Regions from separate parts of the Pseudoalteromonas sp. NSLLW24 genome, predicted to be linked through region 1. Evidence: riboswitches for the same ligand, from Rfam matches in the RefSeq annotation. Region 1 holds a riboswitch; the other holds the start of a gene.
The links. A riboswitch is a leader RNA that binds a small molecule or an ion and turns the genes downstream of it on or off. The one in region 1 is predicted to bind lysine.
Positions count from the first base shown of each region.

Region 2: another riboswitch for lysine. It lies ahead of dapA (4-hydroxy-tetrahydrodipicolinate synthase); the one in region 1 lies ahead of lysC (lysine-sensitive aspartokinase 3).

Region 1 covers NZ_JADYWQ010000004.1:244,137-253,895, reverse strand. The annotation lists gene I6E72_RS05950 (hypothetical protein) at 1-428, opposite strand, end outside; gene nhaD (sodium:proton antiporter NhaD) at 651-1,898, shown strand; lysine riboswitch at 2,000-2,172, shown strand; gene lysC (lysine-sensitive aspartokinase 3) at 2,248-3,639, shown strand; gene I6E72_RS05935 (4'-phosphopantetheinyl transferase family protein) at 3,686-4,444, opposite strand; gene I6E72_RS05930 (sodium-dependent transporter) at 4,586-5,908, shown strand; gene I6E72_RS05925 (2-hydroxyacid dehydrogenase) at 6,001-6,981, opposite strand; gene I6E72_RS05920 (glutathione peroxidase) at 7,080-7,652, opposite strand; gene I6E72_RS05915 (NAD(P)-dependent oxidoreductase) at 7,774-8,655, shown strand; gene sbcB (exodeoxyribonuclease I) at 8,934-9,759, opposite strand, start outside.
Region 2 covers NZ_JADYWQ010000010.1:52,408-62,166, reverse strand. The annotation lists gene I6E72_RS12075 (2OG-Fe dioxygenase family protein) at 9-641, opposite strand; gene acnB (bifunctional aconitate hydratase 2/2-methylisocitrate dehydratase) at 842-3,439, opposite strand; gene I6E72_RS12065 (OmpA family protein) at 3,732-4,793, opposite strand; gene I6E72_RS12060 (protein adenylyltransferase SelO) at 5,184-6,593, opposite strand; gene I6E72_RS12055 (DNA-3-methyladenine glycosylase I) at 6,605-7,300, opposite strand; lysine riboswitch at 7,493-7,692, shown strand; gene dapA (4-hydroxy-tetrahydrodipicolinate synthase) at 7,883-8,767, shown strand; gene I6E72_RS12045 (2,3,4,5-tetrahydropyridine-2,6-dicarboxylate N-succinyltransferase) at 8,783-9,523, shown strand; gene I6E72_RS12040 (PLP-dependent decarboxylase) at 9,523-9,759, shown strand, end outside.

The DNA of each region.
Region 1 (9,759 bases):
GTATAGAGCTTCATTATTTTACGCACCCGATCATCCATAATACGGCTGTAGCGGCGTAAATCGTCAAAGTCTTCTATTTCGCCAGCTTTATCTAGGCGATTTCCTAAACGAGCTAGGTCGTCTACTAATACGCTAATTTCTTGCGCTAAGCCTAAATGCTCTTCTTGCAATAAAAAAGTAGCAAAGTCGGCAATGGCACGATTTATTTCAAGCTGTGAGGATTTAGCCAGTGGAATTAAAATATCTTGGTTTAACAAACGATTTGTTTCTTTATAAATGCGTTCGTTTGACCACGTAGGCTGCTTTTGCTTAATAGCGTTTTGTACGTCTTTTAGGCTAAAGTCAGCCATTTTAAAACGTTTAAATAATAGCGCTAATACACCCCAATGTTCGGTTATGGTGTTTAGCAGCTTTTTAGCTGGGATCATAAGGGGTTACAACATCCTAGTATTTTATTATTGAGTTCTTTTAGAAGACTCATTATTACGTATTTTTAATTAACCTTGTCTGTATATAGTATTCGTTTTTAAGACCATTTAATAATAGTTTTTGCATAGAGGCAGTGCTAAAATTCGCGCCGAAAATAGGCACATGAAATGGAATGTTATTTGTGTGTTCTTTAAAACTATATCAAAGGTTGTTTAACTACCATGGTTTCCTCGATTATTCTAACCCTGATAGCGATTGCATTTTTACTGATCGTTATAGAAGATATAATCCATGTCAATAAAGCTAAAACCACGCTGTTTTTTGGTACGCTTTGCTGGATTCTTCTTTTTATATACCCTCTACACGGGCAAAGCCCCGATACAATTCAACACCTCCTAAATGAAAATATTTTAGAAATTGCCTCGTTATGGTTATTTTTAATGGCTGCAATGACCTTTGTAGCGTATTTAAACTCAAAGGGGTTTATAGAAAATATTGTCCATCGCGTTATGCCAAAAAGTATTAGCGAAAAAAAGCTCATGTTTTTGGTGGGTGGTTTTGCATTTTTGTTTTCGTCGATTTCAGACAACGTAACAGCCACGCTTATATCGCTTGCGGTTGTTATGTCGTTAAAACTTGAACCTAAAAAGCTTATTAAATATGCCACGCTTATTGTGTTTGGGGTTAACTCAGGTGGGGTATCGCTAATAACAGGTGACGTAACCACGCTAATGATATTTTTAGATGGCAAAGTAACCATTGCTCATTTATTACTACTTATAGCGCCAGCACTTGCAAGCGTTATGCTGCTTGCCGCGTTACTGTCTATCGGTATGAAAGGGCGTGTTGAGTTTGCTAGTGCAGGTAAAACCCGCATTGAAAAAACCGACATAACCATTGCTGTTATATTTTTATCTACCGTAGTGAGCACACTTATGCTGAGTGTAGTTTACAGCGTACCGCCTTTACTCACCTTCTTGTTTGGCTTATCAGTGATGTTTTTAGTGGCGCAATTTTTAATGCGCAAAAAAGACATAAACAAAGACATAATCGATTTTGTTCGCGATATAGAATACGACACATTATTGTTTTTTGTAGGTGTACTTTTACTTGTTGGCGCACTTAAAGAAATTGGTATGTTGAGTAAATTTACCGACCTATACACGGTAATGGCACCAGAATACGCAAACTACTTAATGGGCATATTATCAGCAGGGGTCGATAACGTACCGCTTACCGCTGCCTTATTAAAAGCCGATATAGTAATGAGCCAACAACACTGGTTGTCGTTTACGTATGCAACGGGCGTGGGCGGTTCAATGCTTATTATTGGTTCGGCTGCGGGCATTATTGCCATGAGCAAAGTTAAAGCACTTACCTTTATGAGCTACTTGCGTTTATCGCTGCATTTATTAATTTGTTACACGGTTGGATATGCGGGCTCGTATTACATGGGCAGTTTTATTTAACTCATAAATTATTAAATGCTTGACAGCTAGACGTCTAAACGATAACTTTCAAAGCCCCGCTACTTAGTGGGGTTTTGTTTTATTAGCCACTGGTTAATAAAGCATTCAGAAGAGGTGCGATACTTAGGTACTTAATGTTAGGCGACGAAAGCCGATGATCATTAAGGAGGGAAGTACTCGCCGAGGAAAATAATGGTACGTCGTCATTGTTTTTCGGTTTATGGGGCTGAATCCTCAAAACTGTCACCAATATAGGTGGAGAGCTTCTGGCAGTGGACTTATCTTCAAGCATTCCTTTGCCAAGTTCTTCTTGTTTTATTGCGGTTTGGATACCGCGAAAGGAGACTAAATGACTACCCAAACAGTGCTTCAAACAGAGTTAAGCGCAAAATCAGATTACATCGTTGCCAAATTTGGCGGAACCAGTGTTGCAAATTTTGAAGCGATGAGTCGCTGTAGCGAAATTATTGTTGCAGATAAAAGCGTACGTATTGTTGCCGTGAGCGCCAGTGCCGGCGTAACTAATCACTTAGTTGCACTGTGTAAATCAAGCATTACTTCAAGTGAGCGCCAAGAACACATAAACGGCGTGCTTGCTATTCAACAAACTATTTTAGATGAATTATCGCTAGATGCCGATTTAGCGGTTGGCTTTAACGAAACCCTAAAAGCATTTCAAACATTGGCTCAAGAGTCACTAACAACCGATCAGCAACACGACGAGCTACTTAGCTTTGGTGAGCGTTTGTCGTCGTATTTGTTTGCACAGGTACTTCGTTTACAAGGTTTAAATGCCGATCGCTTTGATGTGCGCAAGGTGCTTAAAACCGACAGCCAATTTGGCAAAGCAACGCCCAATGTTGCAGCCACAGCGCAAGCTGCTAAAGAGCATTTAATTCCGTTATTAGACGCTCAAGTAATTGTAACTCAGGGATTTATTGGTAGTGACGAATACGGTCACACCACAACGCTAGGACGTGGTGGTTCAGACTACAGCGCTGCATTATTAGCTGAAGCAATTAACGCTAAAAGTGTGCATATTTGGACCGACGTAGTGGGCATTTTTAGCACCGACCCGCGTTTGTGCGCAAAAGCGACGCCTATTGCACGCTTAAGTTTTGACGAAGCCGCTGAAATGGCAACCTTTGGCGCAAAAGTATTACACCCAGCAACTATTTTACCAGCAAGCCGTAGCCACATTAACGTGTTTGTAGGTTCTAGCCGAGAGCCTGAGCGTGGCGGTACGTGGATTGAGCGCGAAAAATCGCAGCAACCAGGTATACGCGCAGTAACGCAACGTAAAAACCAAATATTGCTTACGCTTAAAAGCCCAGAAATGCTACTAGCAAGCGGCTTTTTAGCACGCGTATTTACACTATTAAGTGAATACAATATATCGGTAGATTTGGTAACTACATCAGAAATCAGTGTGGCTATAACGCTTGATAACGCGCAAAACGCCTCGCGCCCAGAGCTTGATCAAGAATGCCTAGATAAGCTTGCAGAGTTTTGCCATGTTTCGGTAGAAAACAACCTAACATTGGTGGCACTTATTGGCTCTGAGATTCAATTACGCCAACACGAAATGAACTTAATGAGTGTACTAAAAGACTTTAACATTCGATTAATTTGTCACGGTGCTAGTAAGCACAACCTGTGCTTTTTAGTAGAGCAAACTGAGTCAGATAACGTAGTACAGTCTATTCATAGCCGTTTATTAGAAAATGATTTTGCTGCGTAAATAACGGTTATTCAGGAGAATTACCTAGTAAAATCACTTAACAAAATTAATTAATAAAGTCATTTAATAAAAAGCATCGCCAGTCGGTGCTTTTTTTATGCACCACACTCACATCAAAACAAACATTACTGTCACTGCTATCAACTACAGTAACGCGATTACTGCAAGCACTCAGCTTTGCACTATTTAATTCGTCAAACACATTAGGGCTAAGTAATTTTGCAATAGGGCGGCTGGTGGCTTTAGCAAGTGACTCTTTTAATGTCCAAATTCTAAAAAATGTATCTGCTTGGGCTTGGGTATTAGTGGGCTTGGTGATAAGTGTAATTTCATCATTATGATAAAAATGCTTAGCAAGCTTTTCAAACGGGCGCTTTAGGCTTACTTTTTCAATATCAAAACCAAACTCACTTCTATCAAAATTTAGCGCGACCCCAACTAAACCATGCGAGTGTGAAATACAGTTATTTATAACATCACCACTCACATGTATTTGCAGCTTTGAGCTTGCTTCGTCAAATTCGGTACTCATTTTATTAAGGGGTACATGCGTATGTTGCGGCTGCGTTACTTTAATAAGGTGTTTTAACAATAACCGCGTAGCTAAATACTCTTGCTTAGCTTGTGGGCTTTTACGGCGGTTTATAATGTTTAACTCAAACGGGCTTAAGCAATCGGGCAAATTAAAGTCACTAAGCTCAAGTGTTTTAGCATTAAATAATAAAATGCTGTTACTCGCTAAAGACAAATTTGCCAATTGAGTTGAAGTAATACTCAAGGCGTTTTTAAAATAGTGTTCAGTCATAAAAGCCCTAAAGCAAAAGAAGTCGCTGATATTGTGAGCGGTTAACGCCACTAATAAAGGCTGGGTACAATTTTATTACTCAGCTGGCATGAAATATGGTTTAATTCACAATAATTAAAATAATAACAGATTTGTAGATGTATGGCACAAGTGCGTGATGGGTTTCAAAGCCGACTTGGTTTTGTTTTAGCCGCTGCTGGCGCAGCAGTGGGTTTAGGTAATATTTGGGGTTTTCCTACGCAAGCGGCCAACCATGGTGGCGGTGCATTTTTACTGGTTTACTTTATTGTTATATTTTTACTTGCGCTTCCTGCGCTGTATACCGAACTTTATTTAGGTCACAAAGCACAAGCTAATCCGGTAAAAGCATTGGGCGATGCATGGCAAAACACTAACCGTAAGGTTGGTGCTGCGGCAGGTTATATAGGCCTTGCGGGCGCAGTTGTTATGCTAAGTTTTTATTCAATAGTAGCAGGGTGGATGCTCTCGTACGCTATTGAACCCATAACAACCTTTTTTGGGTTTACAGGCGCAAGCGAGTTTTTACATAGCGACTCAGTGCTGCGTAATTTTGTATTTACGCCGCTTATGCTTATTTTAACTGCCAGTATTATTTTAAAAGGTGTTAAATCGGGAATCGAAACCTGGTCGCGCCGTTTAATGCCACTGTTACTTGTGCTGCTTGTTGGTTTAATTGCCTACATTGCAACACTCGATGGCGCAAGCGAAGGCTTTGCTGCGTATTTAATTCCTGATTTTAGCCAAATACTCGATCCTAATTTAATTATTGCCGCAATGGGGCAAGCGTTCTTTTCGCTCTCGTTAGGTGTAGGCTGTATGATGATTTACGGCTCGTATTTACAACCAGATGCTAATTTACCAAAGCTTACAGTAGGTGTTGCCTTACTCGATACCAGTGTCGCGTTTTTAGCGGGCTTACTTATTATTCCTGCTATTTATGTGGCGCAGCACAACGGTGTAGAGGTATTTAGTGGTGGTAAACTGATTGGCGAAGGGCAACTTATTTTTGCTATTTTACCTGAGCTATTTAGCACCATGGGCGAAATTGGCTTATTAGTCGGTTTATTGTTTTTTGTATTAATGTCTATCGCATCGGTTACGTCAACTATATCGACCACCGAAATTCCGGTAGCGTTTTTAGTCGAAAATTACAACGTTAGCCGCACCAAAGCAACATGGGCAGTGAGCGCCGTTGTTCTTGTGTGTGCAAGCGCGATTATATTAAATTTTGATTGGTTATTTGGCTTAGTTATTATGCTATTTACTCAATACCAATTGCCGCTTATGGGCTTGTTTTACTTTATTACGGTAGGTTGGATGTGGCAGCGTGGTAATAAATTACATCAAGCAACAACAGGCGTACATTACTGGTTTGCTCAGTATATTCGTTTTGTTTGCCCAATATTAATGACCTTGGTATTTGCAAACGTCGCGTTTGGCTAAGCTCTATTTAAAGTAAATTTTTAAACAAAAAAGCGAATAGGGCTCACCTTATTCGCTTTTTTGTGCCTATTATTTAGGTACAGCTAAGGTATTTATAAAACCTCATTAGTTAGAGGTTTACCTTTACTTACTTCAAACGCGTTAAGCAGGGTTACGTTTGCTATTTCGGTGAGCGCTTCTTGGGTAAAAAAGCCCTGATGGCCTGTTACTAATACATTTTTAAAGCTCACTAAGCGCGAGAATATATCGTCTTGGTTTATTTCGTCACTGTGGTTTTTAAAAAACAGCTCCGACTCTTGCTCGTAAACGTCGAGCCCCAAGTAGCCTAATTTTTTAGTTTTTAGCGCACTAATACATGCGCTACTATCAAGTAATGCACCACGAGAGGTGTTAATAAGCATAACGCCGGTTTTCATTTTGCTAAATGCCTCGTCATTTATTAAATGATGAGTTTGTTCCGTTAGAGGGCAATGTAAAGAAATCACATCGCTTTGGCTAAGTAAGGTGTCTATATCGGTAATTGTATAATTGCCAGGTTGTGCGTAGGGGTCGCACACTAATACTTTAGCGCCAAAGCCATTTAAAATGTTGCACAGCGCAAGGCCAATTTTACCGCAACCTACAATACCCACGGTTTTATTGTTCAAGTTAAAACCAAGCAATCCGTTTAAATCAAAATTGTCTTCGCGTACGCGGTTATACGCTTTATGGGTTTTACGGCTAAGCGTTAGCATAAGTGCAATACAATGCTCGGCTACGGCCTCAGGGCTGTAAGCCGGTACGCGTAATACTTTAATTTTATGTGCTTTTGCTGCAGGTAAATCAACGTTATTAAATCCTGCACAACGCAGCAAAATAGTATTTGTGCCTTGGCTTGCCAGTTGTTCAATAACAGTGTCGTTTACAGTGTCGTTTACAAATACGCATATGGCATCAAACCCGCTTGCTAGAATAGCAGTTTGTTCGCTCAAGGCTTGCTCAAAATACGTTATTTTTATATCACGGTGATCGCGTGTACTTTGTTCAAAAAAAGGCAGTTCGTACTTTTGAGTACTAAAAAAAGCAATGTTCATGGTAATAGCCTTGACGCTTAAGGAGTATTATTTATTACTAATACAATAAACTACTTTATAAACCTGTGCTTTAGTAAAACGCATTTTATTGATTTAAATTAAGCCTTAAGCGGAGCCTTACTTGGGATAAACAAAGGTATTTTTGACGATACTTTTTTACCACCTTTAGCAGCGTTTAACTTTGCGCCTTGCAGTAGGTTGCTTTCTATTACTTGTATAAGTGTTTCGGGCTTAGTTCGCGGTGCATAGCGTGCAACAAGTTGACCTTGTGAGTTAATTAAAAACTTAGTGAAATTCCACTTAATTGCACGATTTTGCGAAATACCCCGCGTATGCGATTTTAAATAATTAAACAACGGATGTGTTTCTGGCCCGTTTACCATTACCTTACCAAACACCTCAAACGAGACATTAAATTGCTCTTGGTAAAAGTCTTTAATGGCTAAATTATCAAGCGGCTCATTTTGGCCAAACTGGTTACACGGAAACGCAAGCACAGTAAAACCATTGCCTTTGTATTGCTGATAGAGCTTTTCGAGCGCGTTTAATTGCACCGAAAAATTACATTTACTCGCTGTATTAACAATAAGGACGGTTTTGCCCTGTAACTGGCTAAGAGAAAAATTTTCGCTGTTGTAAAGTGGTGCATTAAATTGATAAATACTGTCCATAGGTTACCTACTTACCTTTCCCGCTAAGGAAATTTTATAAAGACTTTCATTCGCTTTTTTATCGACCGATTGACATAATCGAGGTCTAGTTTCTAAGTTATCAGTTTAATAGGTCATTTTTATGTCAATGAAAGTCGCATTTATAGGTTTAGGCGTAATGGGTTACCCAATGGCGAGGCATTTAGCAAAAGCAGGACACAGCGTATGCGTCTATAACCGCACTCAAGCTAAAGCACAAGCGTGGACTGCAGAACATTCAGGAAGTTTTGCACCAACCCCGCGCGAAGCTGCCAGCAATGCCGACATCGTATTTATGTGTGTTGGTAATGATGACGATTTACGCTCAGTAGTGTATGGCGACGAGGGCGTGTTAGCGGGCATGCTGCCGCACACTGTTTTGGTTGATCACACCACAACCTCTGCCGAAGTAGCCCGCGAAGTTGCAGCAAAAGCGGCTCTGCAAAATGTTGATTTTATAGATGCACCTGTATCTGGCGGACAAGCTGGCGCCGAAAACGGCGTATTAACGGTTATGGCGGGTGGTAGTGAAGCTGTATTTGCTAAAGTACAGCCAGTTATGGCGGCGTTTAGTCGTTTTAGCCAATTACTAGGCGGCGTTGGCTCGGGACAACTTTGTAAAATGGTTAATCAAATTTGTATTGCTGGTGTAGTGCAGGGTTTAGCCGAAGGCTTACATTTTGCCAAGCAAGCTGGGCTTGATGGTGAAAAAGTTATAGAAACCATTTCTAAAGGTGCAGCCGGTTCGTGGCAAATGGAAAACCGCTACAAAACAATGTGGGCGGGTGAATATGAGTTTGGTTTTGCCGTAGATTGGATGCGTAAAGATTTAGGTATTGCACTCGATGAAGCTAAAAACAACGGTGCAACACTGCCAATGACCGCAACGGTCGATCAATACTACGCCGACGTACAAGCACTTGGCGGTGGCAGATACGACACCTCAAGCTTACTAGCACGCATTGAAGCGCTGCATAAAAAGTAACGTTTACGTTGAGTATGTCGATGTAGACGCGAAGCTTGCTGGCGTGACGGGCAAAGCCCGTAAAGTAATTTATTCACAAAGAGGTTATGAGGCGCTGCGCTTTTAGAGGAAGTAATAGATCTAAAAAACTATTGTTTTTATGTTTCTCATTTACTCCTCATTCGCTTCTCTTTGTGAAATAAATTTTGCTTTCTTTGTAGTGATACAGATATTAATAAACAAAAACGCGACGCTTTATTGCTAAAGCGTCGCGTTTTTAATGCGTTATACAAACAAAATTACATGCTTTGAGCGTAGTTATATAGCGCCTTTAAAATTGTAAGATTTTTTTCGCTGTCGTCATGCTCATGCGCTAGGTTCTCAAGGGTGATCATAAAATCTTGCGCGTTAATCGATGGTTGATCTTCCCCGTGCATTAACTTGTTTTGGCAATACTGGCGCCATTGGTCAAGCTCTTGCTGGTTTAGCGTTTCAGGCCAGTTACGGGCGCGGTATCTAAACAACAAGGTATTAAACTTTTTATCTTCAAAGTCTAATTTCAACCCTGCTAATTCATCTGGTTTTGCATCACGAATAATCGCAAACTTAGCTTTATCAGCATGGCTTGTAAACCCATCGTAAAGTAAGTAGTCAACGTTAGTGGTTGCGCTGTAATCGCCTTGCTCGTTAAACACCTCCGTTACTTTATCGCGAAGGTCGGTATTGGCTTTTAAAATAGCTAAGTTAGCTAAGCACTGCTCGCGATCAATCCCAAGGCGGGCGGCGTTTTCAGGCAATAATGTTTTAGCTGGGGCTAAAATAGGGCACTTGTTTAAATGCACTAGTTTTAAGCCAACAGGTAAATCGTCTTCGGCTAAATCTACACGTTTGGTGTATAAACGTTTGCGTAACTCTTCTACGTTTAAATCAATGAGTACTTGCGGGTTTTGAGTTAAATCAAAACAAATAACCGCATTTTTATTTACCGGATGAAAGCTCATTGGTGCAACCCAGCTTGTGCAGCCTTGTGTTGCAGGTATGCGCGACGTGGTATGCACCAGCGGCGTCATGTTAAATACATCAACCAATTCAGCGAGTGCTTTTTTGCCACGCAAACCAAAAAAG
Region 2 (9,759 bases), on a different contig from region 1:
CTTATTCCTTAAGACGTTAATACAAAACAATCCAGGTAACCTGGTTTGCTAGCATCAATTTTGTTCATAGGTGTTGCGTTATGCCACACTTGACGGTCGTTTATTAATGCAAACATGCCGTCTTTTATTTCCATTTTAAAACAAGGCTCAGCTTGCTTGTTTTCGTATACAAGTAGCTCACCGCCTTCTAAGTTTTCATGAGAAACGCCGCATATACATACATGGTCAAAACCATCTTGATGCACGCCTTCTGGCGCTGCTGGCGTATCACTATTAATAGCAAGCATACGGAACTGATGAATTTCAATATCACGCTGTTCATCAATACCAGTAAGTTGGCGAAACTCATTTACAATGCTTTTCATGCCTTCTGACTCAAGTAAACTTTGCTCTAGGTTTTCGTAAGTACGCTCTACATTACCTTGAAAAGTATTAATTGAATCGTCTTGAACAAATGCTTTGGTTTGTTGTAACTTTATTTCACCATTTTGCATTTTAACTACTGAGTAACGACGTTTACGAAAGGCACCATCTGCATAAGGATTTGCAGGCAGGTTATCAAAAGAAGGCTTAACCAAATCAATATTTGCTTGGTTAACAAAACGTAGTTGCAGTAAATTCTGGTTGTTTAATGCTGTCATAAAATCTCGCCTAAAATAATGAGAATATTGATGAGGATTTTAATGCATTTTGATAGGAATTTTTGCGCGATTACTTACTTTAAAAGCAACTTAAGACTAGATTTAATACAATAATATAAAAAAAGAAGCATGAACTATCTAATATTTATTTTAGCCAATAAAAAACCCGCCTAAGCGGGTTTTTAAACAAACTCTAAAAATTATACAGCTTGTTGAATAATCACGTTGTCTGCTTTTTTAGTGTAAGCAGGCATACGGTGGAAGTTCAAGTAACGGTATGTATCTGACGCCGTTGCATTGATCTTCGCAGCATACTCTTGGTACTCAGCAACTGTTGGTAATTTACCAATGATTGCAGCAATTGCAGCAAGCTCAGATGATGCTAAGAATACGTTTGCGCCATTACCTAAACGGTTAGGGAAGTTACGTGTAGAGGTAGACACAACCGTTGCTTTATCTGCAACACGTGCTTGGTTACCCATACATAGTGAACAACCTGGAGTTTCGATACGTGCGCCAACACGACCAAAAATACCATAATAACCTTCTTCTGTAAGTTGGTCTTTGTCCATCTTAGTAGGTGGAGCAACCCAAAGCTGAGTCGGAAGTTGACCTTTAAAGCCATCAAGCAACTTACCAGCAGCACGGAAGTGACCAATGTTAGTCATACAAGAACCGATGAATACTTCATCAATTTTCTCGCCAGCAACATCAGAAAGAAGACGCGCATCATCTGGGTCATTTGGAGCACAAAGAACAGGTTCTTTAATCTCAGCTAAATCAATTTCAACGATATGCTTGTACTCTGCATCAGCGTCAGCTTCCATTAGTTCTGGGTTAGCTAACCAATCTTGCATTGCAGTAATACGACGTTCAATCGTACGTACATCGCCGTAACCTTCAGAAATCATCCACTTAAGCATAACAATGTTTGACTCAAGGTATTCAGAGATAGACTCTTTAGATAACTTAACAGTACAACCTGCTGCCGAACGCTCTGCAGATGCATCTGATAATTCAAACGCTTGCTCAACAGTTAGGTGCTCAACGCCTTCAATTTCTAGTACGCGACCAGAGAATTCGTTAATTTTACCTTTTTTCTCAACTGTTAATAAACCTTGTTTGATACCGTAGTAAGGGATTGCATGAACAAGGTCACGTAGAGTGATACCTGGTTGCATTTCGCCTTTAAAACGAACCAAAATAGATTCAGGCATATCAAGTGGCATAACACCTGTTGCTGCTGCGAATGCTACTGCACCCGAACCTGCTGGGAATGAAATACCTAATGGGAAACGTGTATGTGAATCACCACCAGTACCTACGGTATCTGGTAATAACATACGGTTTAACCACGAGTGAATAATACCATCACCTGGACGAAGTGAAACACCGCCACGGTTCATGATGAAATCAGGAAGCGTATGGTGAGTGCTTACATCGATAGGCTTAGGATAAGCTGATGTATGACAGAATGACTGCATTGTTAAATCTGCAGAGAAACCTAAACATGCTAGATCTTTAAGTTCATCACGTGTCATAGGACCTGTTGTATCTTGCGAACCAACAGTTGTCATTTTAGGCTCACAGTACTGACCTGGGCGAATACCTGCAACGTTACATGCTTTACCAACCATTTTTTGCGCTAGTGTGAAGCCTTTATCAGAAACTTCTGTTGCTGTTGGTACTTTAAATGTATCAGTTGCACCTAAGCCAAGAGATATACGCGCTTTATCAGTTAAACCACGACCGATAATTAGTGGAATACGACCACCAGCACGAACTTCATCTAAAATCACATCAGATTTAAGCTCAAAAGTAGAAATCACTTTATCAGTACCATGTTGCTTAACAACACCTTCGTACGGATAAATGTCGATTTGCTCGCCCATGTTGAGTTCATCAACATTTAATTCGATTGGTAATGCGCCTGAATCTTCCATTGTATTGAAGAAGATTGGAGCAATTTTATTACCTAGACATACACCGCCAACACGCTTGTTTGGTACGAATGGGATATCATCGCCCATAAACCAAAGTACAGAGTTAGTTGCAGACTTACGAGAAGAACCCGTACCAACAACATCACCTACGTAAGCAAGTGGTAAACCTTTAGTTTTTAATTCTTCAATCTGAGTAATTGGACCTACTTCGCCCGCTTTATCAGGTGTAATACCATCGCGTTCAATTTTTAGCATTGCTAAAGCATGAAGTGGGATATCTGGACGAGACCATGCATCTGGTGCAGGAGACAAGTCATCAGTATTTGTTTCGCCAGTTACTTTAAATACAGTAACTGAGATCTTTTCAGCAACAGCTGGCTTATTAGTAAACCATTCTGCATTTGCCCAAGACTCAATAATTTGCTTAGCGAATGTATTACCTGCTTTTGCTTTTTCTTCTACATCGTAGAACGCATCAAACATAAGTAATGTATTTGAAAGGCCTTTAACTACGATTGGTGCAAGTGTTTCGTCATCAAGTAGGTCAATCATTGGTGCGATATTGTAACCGCCCAACATTGTACCTAATAATTCTGCCGCTTTTTCTTTAGAAACAAGTGGAGAATTAGTTTCACCTTTAGCTACAGCTGCTAAGAAGCCCGCTTTAATATAAGCAGCATCATCAACACCTGCTGGTATACGCTGAATGAACAAATCTAAAATGAATTCTTCTTCACCTGCAGGTGGAGTTTTGATTAATTCAATAAGATCAGCAGTTTGCTGAGCATCTAATGGCGCTGGTACGATACCTAACGCGGCACGTTCTTCTACGTGTTTACGATATTCTTGTAGCACAATATTGCCCTCTTGGTGACGTGAAAGTATCCGGTAGCGCTTCAAGCGCAAATAAGTTACCCAATACTTATAGTATTCTAACGCGTAATTATAAAGCTTTTATGGATAGATGAAAATCCATCCAGTTACGCAACTGATTATACCGATTATAAATACTATGAATAGTGGTTGTAGTAAAAACTATTTTCATGAATACTTGTTAAGTAAGAATCATTACCATTAAACAATACTAATTTATTACAGGCATAAAAAAACCCAGCACTTGGCTGGGTTTTTATTACAAACTATTTAATTAACGTAAAACTTTAACGTTTTTGATAGTTTTGATATGCGCTTCTACACGACGGTTTTCTGCGTTTGCAGCTTTAGTGTTTGCATCATTTTTAAGACGCTCTTCACCTAAACCAACTGTAGTAATACGGTCTTTAGCAATGCCATCAGTAACTAATTGCTTAGCTACTGCATCAGCACGTTTTTTAGATAACCATTTGTTGTAAGTTGCTTTACCTACAGAAGAAGTGTGACCTTCTAAAAGTACTGTTGTATCTGGGTAATCTTTTAAGAATGCAGATACTTTTTCAATATCGTTTAAGTACTGAGTAGATACTGCTGAAGCATTGTTAGGGAAAGTCACTAATAAGCTTACAGTCACTTCTTTATCTTCATATAAAGTACAACCAGTGCCATCAACTGCATCAGTCATAGGTGTGTTAGCACACTTATCATCTGCATCAGGAATGTTGTCGTTGTCGCTATCTGTAGGAGCTACAGCTACTTCAATTACCTTAGGCTCTGGAGCTGGTTTAACTGGCTCTACAGGAGCTGAATTTTGGCCAAATAAGTAGTTAATACCAATTTTAGCGCCTACATCTGTGTAACCACGGTCAAGACCTTGGTATACAGCTGTTTCAGCATTTACAAATAAGCCATCTGTAATGAAATGTTGGTAACCAACACCTGCATTTAAGAATGTATTGTCATCTACTACGTCTATTTCTTTAATACCGAAAAGACCGTAGAAAGGACCGCCATTTAAATGGTAAAGAGCATCAATACCGTAACGCTCGCCATCAATACCGTTGCGGTTGCCAGCAACTTTATCAAAAGCATTAAAATCCATATCTGCATATTCAAGACGTGCGCTCCAGTAATCACTGAAACGGTAACCGGCTTCAACACCCCAGCCAGTTGATTCATTTACATCAAGACCAGCTTGAGCACGCATGTTTTTCCAAGATGCGTCATAATAGTCGCCAAATGCGCCAATGTAGAAACCTTCTTCTTTATCAGCAGCGAATGTAGATGCGCTAGTTGCAGCCAACGCGATTGCAATTGTAAGTGATTTTAATTTCATTGTTTTCTTCCCATTTGAACAATTTTAAATTGTAGCTAATCGATACTAGCTCAATCAGTTTTATATAGACTAACTGAGCCTTTGTTAATCAATACTTAACGAAAAATAAAGTTTATAACTTTTTTCTATGCCTCGTCACAACACACATCCACTTACTATAGGCGAAATTAAAACTTTATTGAAAAATAAATATAGTAGTTTGTTGTAAATTAGTACTTAGCAAGGAATGTAAGAGCAATTAAATTAAATGCACTTATAAATGCAAAGAAATATTGCTTGGCTTTAATTCGGCGCATAATACCACCAGAATTAACATTACCCTAGGTATATGCACATATTTGATTAAAAAATGACTCTTTTTAATCATGTAGTTATACTCAAAGTTAAGTATTAAGTACCACAAAAAGTTTGGTAATCATTATCATTTATCGGTGCAGCCTGAAATTCTGATAATTTTTCACTGTCAGAATACGGGTTACTGGCTATTTTTATAAAGCGCTGTAGTAACTCACTAGACCCTGTAGCGTTATATTGTGCAATTATTTCTTCGATCACATGATTACGCGGTATTACACGAGGATTTGCAGCTCTCATTATTTCATAACTATTATCGTCGGTTAAGCTTACCCACTTAGCTCTCCATTCAATTAGCGACTCAGGTATTACTGTTTCTTCTTTTAAAGATTCAGTAAGCGCATCGAAGGTATTGGTGTAATCGAGCTGATTATCTTTTAATAGTGCTAACAACTCTGCGATTAACTCGCCACTACTATTGCAAGATTCATTTAAACCCAGCTTTTGTCCCCACATAGCCGTAAACTCAGTATTAAATTGCTCAGCAAAGCTATTAATGTATGGCGTCATTAACGAAACAGCTTGTTCGTCATCATCGCTGATAAGCGGTATTAAACTCTCAGCTAAACGAGCACAGTTCCAGTTAGCTATATTAGGTTGATTACCAAATGCATACCGACCTTGTTTGTCGATAGAGCTAAATACAGTATCAAAGTCAAAGCTATTCATCATGGCACACGGGCCGTAATCAATGGTTTCTCCGCTTACTAGCGTATTATCGGTATTCATTACTCCGTGAATAAAGCCAACACGCATCCAGCTCACAACTAGCTTAACTTGGTTTTTAATCACAGCGCCTAAAAATGCTAAATAGCGCTGCGATCCTGTATCTGTTATTTCTGGGTAGTGTCGCTCTATAGCTAAATCGGCTAAATTTTTAAGTCCTTCAACATCGCCTTGCGTCGCTAAATATTGAAACGAGCCAACACGAATATGGCTCGTTGCTAAACGAGTCACTATGGCGCCTGCTTGTGGCGGATTACGATAAACCGTTTCACCACTACCAACAACCGCTAAGCAGCGTGTGGTTTTAATGCCTAGTGCATGCATTGCCTCGCTCATTACGTATTCACGAATAGCAGGACCAAGAGCACAACGCCCATCTCCCCCTCTTGAGTAAGGAGTAGCACCAGAGCCTTTTAATTGAATATCCCACAACTGGTTTTTATCATCATTAATAGCGCCCAGTAAATGCGCTCGCCCATCGCCTAAACGTGGTGAAAAATGTCCAAATTGGTGCCCAGAGTAACCAAGTGCTACCGCAGGAATCGCTTGTTTCTCGTTACCGCTAAAAGTGCTAGCACGCAAATCAGCTGCAACGTTAATATTAAACTCTTTTGCTAAGCTCTCGTTCCACAGCAATAACTGAGGAGAGGCAACACTTGCAGGGAAATCTTCTATCGCAAAGTTTTCCGTAATGTCTGTGTATCTTGGCACTAATTTCATGGTAATTCCTATTATTGCTGACTTATACCAACACGGTTGTCACCAACGCCATAAGCAACAATTAAACTTAACTCTTGCATACTTAAGCCGCTTTGCTTTTGCATTTCATTAAAAAAGGCTTGGGTTGCATTTAGTGACTTTTTAGTTTGTAAGCCGCCATCTATAATTTTATGGGCGCGTAAGTAACTCTCTACATCGCGTGATAGTAAAAAGGTATCTTTACCAAGTGCTCGTAGCGCATAAGGTCCTGTATTTCCGCCTAAACGCGCACCATGTTTTTTTAAATACGCCCATAAACCAATAATATCGTCTGCTGGCCAATTAGCGATAAACTGACTAAAACTGCCATGTTCCCCTGCTATTTCGTGGATCATGTAAGCATTTTCGGTAATTGTTTTTACTTTTTTATAGTTACGAACAATTCGCTCATCCGTTGCTTTTTGTTCCAGCATATCAGGTGGCATCATTAATAACTTATCAACGCTAAAATCCCAAAAAACCTCTCTAAAGCCTGGCCACTTATTATTAATGACTGACCAATAAAAGCCGCTTTGAAATACTTTTCGAGTAAATTCCTCAAGCCAATCGTCGTCACTTAACGTGCTTAGTTGTTTTTTAGATAGCGGTTTTGCAAGTAATAACTTAAGCATTTTTTCGGAGCCTTTTCGCTCTACCGCTCGCTTATAAATATCGCTAAATTTTTCCATACTAATTAAATACCTCACTACTTATATTGCTAGTGTACGAGAAAAGCACCCAATACGTAACCACTCCCATTATGGATGAATGAATATGCATTTAGTCGCTTGACACCTAGACGGCTAAAATGCTTTAATCGCCGTAATTACCCTATTTAAATTGCACAGGTTTGTAAGTTTTTACTCTACAAACAGGTGTAAAGGGCTAGAAGAGGTGCGTTATTCAGGTAGCGTATGTTAGGAGCGCAAACTCCAGTGAGCATACGTGAGGGGAATTAACGCCGAGAAGTAACCACTTTTGCGAGGTGTTTATTTCGGGCGACTAGGTTGAACCCTAGCGACTGTCACCAATAGCTGCTTATAAAAGCAGCTTATTAGTTTGGTGGAGAGCTTCTGGTCTTAAATATTAAGGCCGTGCGCCCTATTATTTTAAGCCCATTCGCTCTTCGAATTATTAGTTCGAACGACGTTAATGCGGCTCCTTCCATAAAGCTTTTTAACTCTTCGAATAATACCAATTGCATTAAATTAGTTATCGCTAAAATGATCACGTTTTTAATAAAGTTGGTACAAATTATAAGTTCGTGAGAGATGATCAACAACTTCAATTTAAACGACTACTCATTGTGGACCGCGCTCGTAACGCCATTTGATCAACACGGCGATGTTGACTACAACACGTTAACTAAACTGGTTAGCGATCAAGAAGCAGCGCATAACGGTATTTTACTACTTGGCAGCACGGGCGAAGGTTTAGCACTAACGCTAAAAGAGCAACAAGCCATTGTTGAACACGTATGCCAGCTAAAACCAGCAGTACCACTCATGGTTGCTGTGGGCGGCAGTAACTTAAAGCAACAAATTGAGTGGGTTAACTACTGTAATACACTCCCAATTCATAGCTTTTTACTTGGCTCACCGCTTTATGCAAAGCCTGGCGCTATAGGTCAAACTCATTGGTTTGAAAGCCTACTTAATGCAAGTGTTCACCCGTGTATGCTTTATAACGTACCGGGTCGAAGTGCTGTTAGCATTCCAACGGCAACAATTCAAAACTTACAAAATAATAAAAATTTATGGGCGTTAAAAGAAGCGAGCGGCAGCATTGCTCAGTTTGAAGCTTATCGCCAAGCTGCGCCTAATTTAGCTATTTTTAGTGGCGACGATGCGCTGATGCCTTATTTTGCCCAAGCCGGTGCAAAAGGTTTAGTGTCGGTAGCTGCAAATGCATGGCCCGCACAAACTCACGAGTTTGTTAAACGCAGCTTAAGTGGTCAACACCCTAATTTATTTGCCCAGTGGTCAAGCGCTATTAATAGCCTATTTGCTGTTGCAAACCCTATTCCCGTAAAGGTATTGATGCATTTGCAAGGTCGCTTAAGCAGCCCGCAACTTCGTCCACCTTTAACACACCTTGAGTTAACTCAAACCGATTGCATCACAACTGCAAACAACACCATTTTATCTTGGCATTAAATACAGGTTTTTATAATGAGCTGGTTAGAACTATTAAATAATTTAGAATCGGGCGCAGTACGCGCAGCATCACAAAACGAAAGCGGCCAATGGCAAGCTAACGTAGAAGTAAAACAAGGCATTTTGGATGCCTTCAAAAATGGCACTAATACTGAGTTTGCAGGTGGTTTTGTTGATAAACATAACTTAGCTCCGCAAGAATTTAGTACTGACGATGGCGTACGTATGGTGCCGGGTGGCTCTAGTGTTCGCCGTGGTGCTTATGTTGCTAAAGGCACGATTATTATGCCACCAGCGTATGTAAACATTGGTGCATACATCGACGAAGGCACAATGGTAGATAGCCACGCATTAGTTGGCTCGTGTGCACAAGTAGGTAAAAACGTACATTTAAGTGCTGCAGTGCAGCTTGGTGGTGTACTTGAGCCAATTGGTGCAAGCCCAGTAGTTGTAGAAGACGACGCCTTTATTGGCGCTGGCTGTATTATTGTTGAAGGTGTAGTCATTAAAAAAGGTGCAGTACTTGCCCCAGGCGTGCGTTTATCAGCAACTATTCCGGTATACGACTGCGTAAACGAGCGCCAACTAGATAAAGGCGAGCCAATCCCTGAGTACGCTATTGTAATACCAGGCTCTCGCCCTGCGTCAAACGAATGGGCGCGCGAGCAAGGCCTAAGCATGTCGTGTGCGTTAATAGTTAAATACCGCGACGAGAAAAGCGATGCATCGTTATTACTTGAAGAGGTTTTACGATAATGAGCTTTTTGAGCACGCCTATCAAAACCGCTGTAAATACTATTACACAACAACTTGATACACCTTTTTTTGTTTACGACCTAGATCAACTAAACACGCATCTTGCGCGTTTAGTTGCGCAAACCGATGTAAAACTGTGGTACGCGGTAAAAGCAAATCCACTGTCTAAAATTATTCAAAGCTTAGACAGTGCTGGCTTTAATTTTGACGTAGCAAGTAAAGGTGAGCTTGAGCAA